Regions from separate parts of the Shewanella sp. HL-SH2 genome, predicted to be linked through region 1. Evidence: riboswitches for the same ligand, from Rfam matches in the RefSeq annotation. Region 1 holds a riboswitch; the other holds the start of a gene.
What was found. A riboswitch is a leader RNA that binds a small molecule or an ion and turns the genes downstream of it on or off. The one in region 1 is predicted to bind lysine.
Positions count from the first base shown of each region.

Region 2: it holds a riboswitch for lysine, as region 1 does, so the genes downstream of both, lysC (lysine-sensitive aspartokinase 3) here and ACRWP9_RS09140 (Na+/H+ antiporter NhaC family protein) in region 1, are expected to answer to the same signal.

Region 1 covers NZ_CP195035.1:2,086,224-2,092,979, reverse strand. Annotated here, with positions in the region: gene ACRWP9_RS09150 (methyl-accepting chemotaxis protein) at 199-2,232, shown strand; gene ACRWP9_RS09145 (thymidine kinase) at 2,447-3,025, opposite strand; gene ACRWP9_RS09140 (Na+/H+ antiporter NhaC family protein) at 3,142-4,701, opposite strand; lysine riboswitch at 4,778-4,975, opposite strand; gene ACRWP9_RS09135 (electron transfer flavoprotein subunit alpha/FixB family protein) at 5,054-5,977, opposite strand; gene ACRWP9_RS09130 (electron transfer flavoprotein subunit beta/FixA family protein) at 5,979-6,728, opposite strand.
Region 2 covers NZ_CP195035.1:1,163,548-1,170,303, reverse strand. Annotated here, with positions in the region: gene ACRWP9_RS05140 (succinylglutamate desuccinylase/aspartoacylase family protein) at 1-1,028, opposite strand, end outside; gene lysC (lysine-sensitive aspartokinase 3) at 1,032-2,390, opposite strand; lysine riboswitch at 2,470-2,645, opposite strand; gene ACRWP9_RS05130 (DUF3293 domain-containing protein) at 2,954-3,385, opposite strand; gene arcA (two-component system response regulator ArcA) at 4,004-4,720, shown strand; gene ACRWP9_RS05120 (D-2-hydroxyacid dehydrogenase) at 4,931-5,857, shown strand; gene ACRWP9_RS05115 (bacterioferritin-associated ferredoxin) at 6,030-6,221, shown strand; gene ACRWP9_RS05110 (hypothetical protein) at 6,326-6,490, opposite strand; partial or broken gene ACRWP9_RS05105 (hypothetical protein) at 6,621-6,756, shown strand, end outside.

The sequences.
Region 1 (6,756 bases):
TTAATTTAACCTTTGCCGATATAAGTTATCTTCACCGTTCAATATGACCTAAAAGGTTGCTATTAAATCACTTATTTATTTGCCATAAAATGTATTAACCATTGATTATATTGACTACACTGAAACGGCTTAATCTTATTTAAAAGCATATAATTATAATGAAAAATTGCTATTGCCATTATTCAGAAAGGGACTCAAATGAACCTGCTTGATCTAACAATCAAACAAAAAATTGCCTTAGGCTTTGCGACGATTGGTGTGTTGCTTCTTGCAGGAAGTAGCTTCTTTTATCGTTCGCTAACACAAATCCAAACAGCTAACACTAACATCGAAATCTTAGCGGTTCCGGTTCAAACCCAAAGTAATGCACTTCAATTAAGCTTACTCAAAATGGCCAAAACAGGTAGTTTAGCCTTTTCACAAACGGGAAATGACAATATTAGTAGCAGCTTTGCTCGATTTAAGCTGTTACAAAATGAATACTCAATAACCTTTAAGGACTTATCAAATAAAGTCGCTGATCAACCCAAAATGAAACAGGCTCTAGATAATGTGACGCAACAATACTCACAATACATCAAGCAAAGTGAGACTATGTTCAATGCAAAATTAACCATTGAACAGTCGCGTGCAGATTATAAAAAACAGTATCAAAGGTTTCAAAAAATAAAAGATACCGCCAGTAATAGTATGATCGATTTAGAGATAATAGATGCAGGCGATCAAGACAGTTTATTGGCAGAGGTTATAGGGACAGGCACTCGATTAGACGATACCATTTATAATATGGGCAATATCATAGGTGAAGTTGCTCGATTTACAGATTTACAGAATGTGAATAATCACCAGCAAGATATCTTAATGATGGTTAATAGTATTGAGACTAATTTTCAATTTTTAAAACAGCAAACTGCAACCCTGCCAGCAGATGATTTGTTAGCTATTTTTGCTGAACAATTCGAGCAAATGAAAGCCTTACTCGATACACCGGGCACGCTATATGAAAGTCAGCGTAAAGTGGTTGAAGTAATCCAACAGGCTGATATGGCATATAGTCAATCAAATCAATATTTCGACTCAAGCTTTGCCGAGCTAAGCAAGTTAATGATTTTAGCAGATCAGCGTTTTAACGACTTTAAAAACGTCGCATCCGATGAAATAAGCACGGCGCAAACCTTAGCGATTGCATTAGCGTTAATATTCATCGTACTTGCTATTATCATTTACTATTTTACCTCTAAAGCCATGCTAGGCCCACTTAGAGCGGTTAATCATGCTTTGTCTCGTATTGCTAGTGGAGATTTATCTAAACGTCTCACAAAGCGTAACGATGATGAGTTTGGCGAGTTGATGGACAATATCAACAAGCTATCAGATGATTTAACTTCACTATTACAAGATATTAGCCGCGATGCACATCTATTAGATGAATCGGCAATTAACTCACAAAATCAGGGTCAGAAAATTGCTAATGCAGCCATTAGTCAAATTCATCAAATCAATCAAGCGAAACAACTCGCAGAACACATTCATCAAAGTTCGAATTTAGTGAATAAACAGACTAATGAGTCGGCTAGCCAGATAAGCCTAGCGTCGGAACAAGGCAAGCATATCAAAGGTATTGCTGATGATAACCGTGATCGAATTGAACGATTATCAACTGGGTTAATTGACTCGGTTAACATCATGAATAGCCTAAGTAAAAACAGCGATAACATTGGTGGAATATTAGTTACTATCAGCGCTATTGCAGACCAAACTAATCTATTGGCCTTAAATGCGGCAATTGAAGCGGCACGAGCGGGAGAACACGGCAGAGGCTTTGCCGTAGTCGCCGATGAAGTAAGATCCCTTGCCTCAAGAACTCAATCATCTACCGCTGAAATTCAAACCATGATAGATGCTCTGCAGCAAGAAACCACAAATGCGGTGAAAGCGATTACCCAAGGACAAAACCAGGCTAACCAATGTGTTGAACAAAGCCAGGCACTTCATGATGCCATCGAACATATTGAGTCGGCGCTGTTAACCATAGATAAAATGAGTCAAAGTATTAATCAAGCGGCACATGAACAGGTCAGTTTTAGTGAGCAAATTGAACATACTATGGCTGAAACAGCAGAGTCTGCGGAAGATAATGCAGAAGAGTCCTCAGCAATGGCGAAGCGAAGCCAGGAATTAAATCAATTAGCCCATTCATTAACCGCATCTGTTGAACGATTTAAGTTATAGTTTTTGAGAACTAAAGCATTTAAGTGTTAAAGACGACATTAAGTGCGCTAGATATTTAATACTTAGAGATAGAATTGAATGCTCAAAGAGATAAGTGAAATGATATTGTGGTAATTAGTAGAGACTGTAACTAATTTTGTGTAACTGCTAATCAAAATGTCACTTTAATATTAGATTTTTAAAGTGACATTTTTATCATACTAGCTTAGCTGGGTTAATCCCATAAAAACTCTCTAAAGTGCTTACGGCAAACCGATTCATAGGTTTCATTGCCGCCTATCGCCACTTGCTCACCTTCTTTCATTGGTTTGCCATCACCATCTAAACGTACCACCATATTAGCTTTGCGACCACAATGGCAAATCGTCTTTAGCTCAACTAATTTGTCAGCCCAAGCTAATAAATATTGGCTACCAGTAAATAGCTCGCCTTGGAAGTCACTTCGCAGCCCATAACACAATACAGGGATATTTAAATTATCCACCACATGAGTCAGCTGCTTAACCTGTGCTTTTGACAAAAATTGGCTCTCATCGACAAGAACACAATGGATATGTTTCTGTTGATGTGATTGACCAATAATATCACTCAAATCATCGCCACTGGCGAACACTTGCGCATCAGTTTGTATACCAATTCGTGATGCAACAATACCAACGCCATAGCGATCGTCAATTGATGCTGTCATAACTAACGTGTGCATGCCGCGCTCGCGATAATTATAAGAAGATTGTAATAATGAGGTCGATTTACCCGCGTTCATCGACGAATAATAAAAATACAGTTGCGCCAAAATAATGTCCAATATTGTTGCTTTACTAAATTCTACTTTGATATGACCATTAACCACAAATAATAATGCCGCTTAATCTTCATTGAGCGGCATTATTATTCATTTATGAGTAACGGCTAGCGACGTGCATAAAAAGCTAACGCTAACACGCTGATCACAAACACAAGACTACAAGCTAATAACCCACTGATTAATGAGCCAGTAAAGCCAAGCACTGTATAGCCAATAATACTGATAAACGCCACAATTAAGGCATAAGGTAACTGAGTAATCACATGGTCTATATGATGACAACTGGCCCCTGTCGATGACAAAATAGTGGTGTCGGATATAGGTGAACAATGATCACCAAAAACAGCACCAGCAAGCACTGCTGATAACATAGGTAACATCATGCTTGAGTCGCTTCCCATTGCCATATCGGCAGCAATTGGCAACATAATGCCGAAAGTGCCCCAGCTTGTGCCGGTTGAAAAAGCGGTAATACCTGCAAGAATAAATAACACCACAGGTAATAGCTCAAAAGGAATTGAACCTGTGACTAAACTTGCCATATATTTACCGGTTTCTAGCTGACCAATAACTCCAGCAATAGACCAAGCAAACATTAAAATATAGATAGCGGGTAACATTGAACGCGCACCAGCAACCACGCCTTTGACAATTAAATCTATTTCTAACTTTTGAATAAAAACTAAAATTAACGTAATACTAAAACCAATGACTGAGCCATAAAATAATGATTGGCTCACTTGAGTATTTTCAAAAGCACCTAAAATAGTAAAGGCTTTGCCATCGGCTGCAAGCACATCTGCACCGCTAGTTATCATAAAGTAAACTGTGGCAACGATTAATGTCAAAATGGGTAAAAATAAACCTATTACTTTCCCCGTATCAGCTTCAGGCAGGTCAGCGTTTGCACCAGGGGGAAGGCCTTTAGATTCATCATAAAGCTCACCTTTTTTGGCATTTAATTCATGTTGGCGCATAGGGCCGACATCAAGACCGAACAAGGCAACACATAATAATAATAGTAACGCGAATATGGCATAAAAATTCATCGGGATCATTTGGACAAACACACTCAAATGACCTGATTCAGTAAATCCATGCGCGGTTAAAATGCCACCAATCAAGGCGATAATGTAGGCCCCCCAGCTTGAGATTGGTGAAATAACACAAATAGGTGCGGCTGTAGAATCTAATAAATAAGCTAATTTAGCCCGCGAGATATGGTATCTGTCGGTAATGGGTTTTGAAATTGAGCCTACCACTAAACTGTTAAAATAATCATCGATAAACACCACGCAGCCTAAAAAGATGGTCATTAACTTGGCATCACGTTTACTGCGAATATGCCCTTTAGCCCAATCAGCGAACGCCCTGGCTGCGCCACTAACGGTTATTAAAGCGGTTATCATGCCTAGCATGACTAAGAAACCTAAGATTTGTAAATTCCAGCTATTTAGCGCGCCATCACTCCAAACCAGCCCTTGGACTGTGTTGAGCAAAAATAGACTACTATCCCCTAAAGAGAACTGAGTAAGTAATAATGCGCCGACCACAATACCCACCCCAAGGGACAGTAATACTTTACGGGTGATAATAGCCAGAACAATGGCAACAAGAGGTGGAAGTAAAGATAGTGCCGAATCGGCATGACTAAGTACGTTCATTATTTATTCATCGAGTATGTATGAATGGAGGCGACTGAACCGGTGTAAGGTAATGTTATACCTTAGAGACACCTGTCCTATCAGTAGCGCTCCATAGTAATTTATCTTTGTCATCCCGACAAAAAATACTATGGCAGTGCTGCACCTATTTGGCGACAACACCAGCTGTATTGACCGATATCAATAGCAACTTCGGCATTAAATCCTTTCAAGGTAAATCACAGGCATCACCCTACTTACCTTTACTATTATTTAATGCACCTCTACTTAAAGGGTAAAAATGCGAGCACATAAAAACATAGCGGCCGTAAGGTTACCACCCTACGGCCGAATATTGTGACACAAATCACATTTACAACAAATTATTCAGTGCCGGAATAGCCACAAATAAATCAGCTTCTAGTCCATAATCAGCTACTTGAAAAATTGGTGCTTCAGGATCTTTGTTAATCGCGACAATTACTTTAGAATCTTTCATACCCGCAAGGTGCTGAATTGCGCCAGAAATACCGACTGCAATATACAAATCAGGAGCAACAATTTTACCTGTTTGACCGACCTGTAAATCGTTAGGGACAAAACCCGCATCAACTGCGGCGCGCGAAGCCCCAACTGCGGCACCTAACTTGTCCGCTAGTTGCTCTAGAATAGCAAAGTTTTCACCGCTACCCATTCCACGACCACCAGAGACAATAATACCAGCATTACCTAATTCAGGACGAACTGACTCAGTTAAGCTTTGTGATACAAACTCAGTACGCGCATTAATCACTTCGTCAATATTGGCTAATTCAGCACTGCCAGTTGAAGCAACCGCATCAAATGCACTTGAACGTACTGTCATGACTTTTTTATCATCTAAGCTTTTGACTGTCGCTAATGCATTACCTGCATATATTGGACGTATAAATGTATCTGCGCTTTCTACGTCAATCACTTCAGATATTTGCGCCACATCTAATAAGGCAGCAACACGCGGTAACGTGTCTTTACCTACGCTTGAGGCTGCGGATAAAATATGTGAATAGTCTGCAGACAAACTCAAAATTAACTTAGCTAAGTTTTCGGCTAATTGGTTAGCATATACAGCTGAGTCAGCCACTATGACTTTATTAACGCCAGCTAATGTTTGCGCCATTTTGGCCGCTTCACTACATTGAGCTCCCGCCACTAAAATGTGAATATCACCACCAATTGCAGTAGCCGCTGCAACCACTTTGGCTGTGTCGGCTTTTAAATGCACATTATCGTGTTCAGCTAAAACTAAAATGGTCATATTAGATCACCTTCGCTTCGTTTTTTAATTTTTCGACAAGTTCTTCAACAGAAGACACCATGATGCCAGCTTTACGTTCTGCTGGAGGCGTAACTTTCAATACGGTTTGATGTGCTTTCAACGTTACACCTAAGTCGGAGATAGATAATATTTCCAGAGGCTTACGCTTAGCTTTCATAATATTTGGTAATGAAGCATAACGAGGTTCATTTAAACGCAAATCAACTGTCACAACCGCTGGTAATGGCATTTTCAACGTTTGTAAACCGCCATCAACTTCACGGGTTACCACAATAGTCTCACCATCAATTTTAACTTCTGATGCAAAAGTGGCTTGTGGCATGTCAGCAAGTGCTGCCAACATTTGGCCTGTTTGATTGTTGTCACCATCAATAGATTGCTTACCAAATATCACCAGTTGAGCCTGTTCTTTTAGCTGAACGGCATGCAGTAACTTAGCAATTGAGAGTGATACTAACTCTTCTTCGGTTTCAACATGGACGGCGCGATCTGCACCTAAAGCCATTGCCGTTCTTAATTGTTCTTGCACCGTTTTCGGACCAACGCTAACAACAACAACTTCAGTCGCAATTCCAGCTTCTTTGAGGCGAACCGCTTCTTCAACTGCAATTTCACAAAATGGGTTTAATGCCATTTTTAGATTGGCGGTATCAACATTTGAATTATCAGCTTTTACTCTGACCTTTACATTGGCATCAACGACGCGCTTTACAGGCACCAATATTTTCATAGGGTTTCCTTCCTACACCTTGTCTATA
Region 2 (6,756 bases), 920 kb from region 1:
AAACTCAGCGGTGTAACCGCTTTGTCTGAACCGTATAAATCCAACCTCAGCATATTGACTAAGGTTTGCCCCGCAACCAAAGGTTGACCTACTGTTGCGCAATACTCAACCATGCCAGATTGCGGTGCATGAAATTTTTTATAATCTTTTAGGTAACAGCCATAACGCGGCAGTTTTGCAGGTTCAATAGCTTGTTTAATCACTCCTCGATGGCTTAAATAAGCCAAAATACCATTGGCATCGATTAAAGCATCTGCCATATCAATCCGCTCTTGGCTAGCAAGCTCAAGGGTAAACGCTGCCACTGGCACATCAAAATGACGGCCTTTACTCGCGGCATAATCGGTTAGTTGCCACCAGGGACAAAATGCAGCCTCATCCATGGCGCCGCCAAAACTATTCGGAATGATCAAACTGTAGGGAATAGAGAAAAACTTAGCTGAGTTGAGATCATATTCAGGACAATACAGATGCTTACAAGATTTTGGCCCTGTATGTAAATCAAGCACGATATCGGCTTGATGAGCAAATGACTGCAAACTCACCGCTAATCTATGACCTGTAGTGATGCCCCAAGGCTGTTGTAGCTTGGTGTAACAAGCCTCTATTAGTGTTGCCTTAAACGATTTAATCAGCTCATCATTAGGTAAATCTTGATGCTGTTCATACCAGGCAGCTATGTCGATTTTATGATCTAAGTACTCACGGTTCCAATTAACACCGGTTATTGGGTCAAATCGGCCTAGGGTAAACTCACCACTTTTTTGATTAATACCAAGCGGGTTGGCTAAAGGGGCAAGCACAATATCCCCTAAAACCTCAAGCTCTTCTAACAAGGTCATTAGTTGATAAATTACCGCATTACCTTGTACTTCAGCACCGTGCACGTTGGCTTGAACGTATACGGTCGGTGCGTTGCTGTCGGTGCCTTTAAAAGTAAATAAAGGCACATCAAGGGATTGCCCTGCAGCGAGTTCACCTACATTCAGTGATGTACGCAATGCTTTAGTCATCATTTGCTTTGTCATAGGTTACTCGAAAAGATTTTGATGTAATGCTTTAACAACGTCTGCCGCTTGAGTTTCATCAATTAATACACATAAGTTATGCGGGCTAGCACCCTGGCATATCATACGGACATTGTATTTTTCTAATACTTGAAATACTCGGCTACAAATACCGGCTGTAGAAGCAATTCTGTTACCAATAATCGCCACTAAGGCTAAGTTATCTTCCACTCTTACCCGACAATGTTGTGATAACTCTTGCAATAACGATTCACTTAATAAGCCCTGACCGCTTGAGTCTGAGCCTGTTTTATCTAATGTTAGCGCCACGTTCACCTCTGAGGTGGTGATCAAATCTACAGAAATTTTATGGCGCGCTAATGTAGCAAAGGTTTCAGCTAAAAACCCCTGGGCGTGAAGCATTTGTAAGCTATGCAGATTTAATAAGGTTTGGTCACGGCGTAATGCCACCGCGCGGTAAACTGGCGTATCTTCTACTTGATGGCGGATCCAGGTTCCACCCGCTTCAGGGTCTTTACTTGAACCGACAAACACCTGAATTTTCTGGCGAACAGCTGGAAGTATCGTTGCTGGATGCAATACTTTTGCACCAAAAGTGGCCATTTCAGCGGCTTCATTAAAACTGATTTCAGCAATCGGGCGGGCATTTGGGGCTAAACGTGGGTCTGTGGTGTAAATGCCAGCAACATCGGTCCAAATTTCAACCGCATGGGCAGATAAAGCTTCAGCTAATAAAGCGGCTGAATAATCACTGCCACCACGACCTAATGTTGTAGTGCGCCCCTGCTCATCGGCCCCAATAAATCCCTGAGTAACAATAATACTGGTGCTTAATAGTGGTTGTAAAAAATCACCCGATAAATGAGCAATTTGTTCAATTTGAGGTTCGGCACGACCAAAATGACTATCGGTTCGCAGCACTTGGCGTACATCAAAAGCCTGGGAAGATGTGCCTTTTTCACGGATAACAGCTGAGAACAATACCGACGAACAATGCTCTCCCATAGACAGCAGCTCATCCATCGCTGCTTTACTGCGATCAAGAATTAATGATTCACTTAACACAGACATACGGCTTAAAAGCTTATCAATTTGCGCAGCTATGTCCTGTGGCTGGCTCAATTCATCAATAATACGATATTGAATTTGGGCAACTTGTTTAAGCAAGCTTAGACGACGTTCGTCGTTGACATTAGCACTGGTAAGTTCAACTAATAAGTTGGTTACACCGCTAGATGCACTGACCACCACTAAACGGGTATTAGGATTGGATAAAACGATATCAGCACAACGGCTCATCGCTGAGAAATCAGCAACAGAGGTTCCGCCAAACTTGGCCACAACTAATTGATTTAACGACATATAATACACTCCGAACTAAACTTCGTTCGAAGAGCCTGGTGCAAAGATAACGCACCCTTAAAGAAGGGAAACAGCAATCACCACCAGAAGCTCTCCACCAAATAACAGGTGACAATCGCTAGGATTCAACCTAATCGACCGATAAATAAGTTAACCAAATCTTATTGTATCTCGGCGTTAATCTCCCTCGTAAGCTGTCATGGGAATTGGTCTTCCTCAAGCTTACTACCTAGTTAACGCTCCTCTTCTGTGCCTCCCTAAGGAGGGACCAGCAAAATAACAATAAACCTAGGGTTAAGTCAATGCGCAAGATTGCAAGTTGAGTAAAAATAAACAAATGCATTATTTGCAGTAACGTACAATGAGGATTTGGCAGTAAAAAAGCGATTAGATGTGGTTTGGGGTAAATTATGGTCAGGATAAAGATGACATTGTAAATGCAGAATGCAAATAGTGAGGTAAACAGAGCTTTAATATAAAATCAGTCGTTGGTATTAGCTCATCACACTCATTTGTTAAATTTATTGTCCCAATTAAAAATTAACAAATGAAAATAAAGCGATTTAACAACATTCAGGGAAATCACTGACTAAACGTAAACGTTGATTAAAGGCCCCCATTTGCACCTCACTTTTGTGCTGATCAAAGCAGGCTACAAGCGATAATAAGCCTTGATTAACATAGTAAATTGCATGTTGCTTAAACTCTCGACCTAACTCAACAGCTTGATTTTTATCAATAAATACAGCCCAACTTTTTTCAACATGTGACAAATCAGGTGCTACCCCCATTAAGCAACGGTAAGGGCTTTGATATTGAAGGATTTTTAGTTGCAGTTCACGATCTAGCAGGCGGTTTTGACTTGGGGTTAGTAAGCACCCTAATGGGTTATAAGCAGTAATAATAGCGAACGAAAAATCAGGTGATAATGACTGGGTTAGCAAAAAATACGTTTTTTGATAGTCCTGCCACACAGTATCGATAACATTTTGCATAATAAATCCCACTAAATAAGCCCAAAAGAGTGTAGCAGAAAGAATTTAATAGCGAAAGAAATGTAAATTTCACAGCAAAAAAATATACACTTAACCGTTTTAAATCAATTAACTAAACATAATCACACTCATTTTTTATACTCAATAAATTATTTTTTTTAACATTTTATTTGTTAACAAATGCAGATAAAGGGTACAATAGCCACCAGTTACTGATTGATCGTCACAAAAAGCAGCTTTTAAGGCAAATTTTTACGATTAATACTATTAAGCTAAGACTTTACCGCCGTAAAATTACTGTCATATTGTTAGGTGTCTGTTTAAAAATTTCATTTTAGTTATGTCTAAATAGGAACTTTTAACTATCTTTAGGTTCACAGTCTACAGCGGTACGTATTGTTGCCATGATGAAAGGTTTTTTAAGTCTTAGTAAAACTCACTCTAAGCTATTGCTTAAAATAGCAATTAAAAACATTAGAGAATAAGAGAGTGTTTAAATTCAAGGCAGACAATGTTAAACACCAATAATCCAGAATTTCTAACGTATGCAGTTAAGCGTACGTAAACACTAGCCCAATGCTAGATAACAAATTTTATTAATTTTTAGGTAATTTTATTATGCAAAATCCACATATTTTAATTGTTGAAGACGAAGCTGTAACCCGTAATACCCTACGTAGCATATTTGAAGCTGAAGGTTATGTTGTTACTGAAGCTAATGATGGCGCTGAAATGCACAAAGCCATGCTTGAAAATAAAATTAACCTCGTGGTGATGGACATCAACCTACCAGGTAAAAATGGTTTGTTATTAGCGCGCGAACTTCGTGAAATCAACAATATCGGCTTAATTTTCCTAACCGGTCGTGATAACGAAGTTGATAAAATTTTAGGACTAGAAATTGGTGCTGATGATTACATCACTAAGCCATTTAACCCACGCGAATTAACCATTCGTGCGCGTAACTTATTAACTCGTGTAAACAGTGCCGTCACTGAGAGCGAAGAGAAAGGGTCTGTTGAATACTACCGTTTCAATGACTGGAGCTTAGAGATTAATAGCCGCTCATTAGTAAATCCACAGGGTGAATCTTACAAGTTACCACGCAGTGAATTCCGTGCCATGCTTCACTTTGTAGAAAACCCGGGCAAAATACTAACCCGTGCAGATCTACTAATGAAAATGACTGGCCGTGAGCTTAAGCCACATGATCGTACTGTTGATGTCACCATTCGTCGTATTCGTAAGCACTTTGAAAGCTTAGCTGATACGCCTGAAATCATCGCGACCATCCACGGTGAAGGCTATCGTTTTTGTGGTCACTTAGAAGATTAATTATCGACCATCACATATGGGTACGATAAAATAAAACCGAGCCTATACTCGGTTTTTTTATGTCTGAGGTTATTTTTATGGTATGAATTAAACGGGTTGATTTATCCTCCTATTCTGATGATTTAAAGTTTATATAATTTGATTCCGTTATGCCCCATGCCTAATATACTGCTATCTACCGTTAACGAACATTAAATGGATTAATCCATCATGGCCAATAAGTTACTGTTACTGACGCGTAAAAATGAAATTTATCGAGAGTTAATAACCCAATCTAACTTACCCAATTTAGTCATCTTAAATAACGAGTCAGACAGTATTATTGAAGCCGATATTTGGTTTGCCGAACCCGCTCTTGCTGCACCATTAATTAGTCAGGCTAAAAATTTACGTTGGCTGCAATCAACCTTCGCTGGCGTAGATAAACTCGTCATGCCAACACTGAGACGTGATTATCTACTGACTAATATTAAAGGTATTTTTGGCCCATTAATGAGTGAGTATCTATTTGGTTATTTACTTGCTCACCAGCGTGAGCACCTTAAGTATAAACAGCAACAGCAGCAAAAAAATTGGTTACCAGGAGGTTATAGAACGCTGCAGGGTCAAAATATACTGCTACTTGGCACAGGCTCAATAGCACAACATATTGCAGCAACAGCGAAGCATTTTGGGATGACAGTAACAGGGATAAATCGATTAGGTACTGCAACCTATGGATTTGATCGGGTCGATAGTATTGATAACTTAGCTCAACACCTCAGTCAAGCCGATGTAGTGGCCAGTATTTTACCTAATACCCCCGACACCGATAATATTCTCAACCAGCAAAACTTAAGCTTACTAAAACCAGAAGCCATCATTTGCAATTTAGGACGTGGCAATGTGCTCGATTTAGATGCACTCACAGGTCAATTAAATCAAACACCAAATCAACAGGCTATTTTGGACGTATTTAGTCAAGAACCCTTGCCTAAAACGCATCCAATTTGGTCATGTGCTAATGCTATTATTACTCCTCATATCGCTGCACCGAGTTTCCCCGAGCAAATTGTTGCGCTATTTAGCAGCAATTATCAGTTATGGCAAAATCAACAACCATTAAATTTTATTGTCGATTTTGATAAAGGCTATTAAAGATCAGTAGCTTAATTTAACTCCTTATATTGCAGACAGTATAAAAACAATAAATGTCGTATTTTTATCCAAAAAGTTATTGCCAATGATAACCGTTTTCATTTAGAATTAGATTCATCCAAGGGAATGACTATATTGATATCCCTTTTTCATCTGAGTTCTAGAGGCTAATATGTACGTTTGTCTTTGTCATGCAATTACAGATAAGCAAATTAAAGAAGCAGTTCGCCAAGGCGATTGCTCGTTAGCTGATGTCAGAAAGCGTTTAGGTGTAGCCGATCAATGTGGCAAATGTGCCAGAATGGCAAGCCAGATTATTAGCACTCAATTAGAGTTCGAGCCAAACTTCTACGAAGTAGCCTAAACCACAAGATTATTTAAAGCCCCTAATTCAATAAAAATGCAGCCAGATGGCTGCATTTTTGTTTATGGGTTTGAGTAGCATTTATTATCCCGAGCTGAGGTTACTTATAATTTATCAGCGCAATATTTTAATACTATTAAAAAAAACGGCGATGTTGAATCTTCAGACACTTTTATCATTAACGGCTCATACTGCCAGACCTGATTAATTATATCTGCCGTTAATACTTCACTAGGGCTGCCATCTCCAACAACAATCCCTTGATTCAAAATCACTCATTTAAGTGCTGATAACGCCACTTTATCTAATTGTTGAACGACTAGAAGATTACCTTACTGCAGGCTCAATGTTAGTGGATATAGCCCCATTTGTACCACTTCAAATACCTTGAAAGAAAACGTCACTGAGGCACGTTTTGGCGAGATGGTTGATAATTTAGCAGTGCTAACCGACTTCAATCTATTTAAGCTCAATCCACATCAGGGTTTATATGTTAAAGGGTTTGGTCAGGCATTTAGTTTGTCAGGCGCAGAGC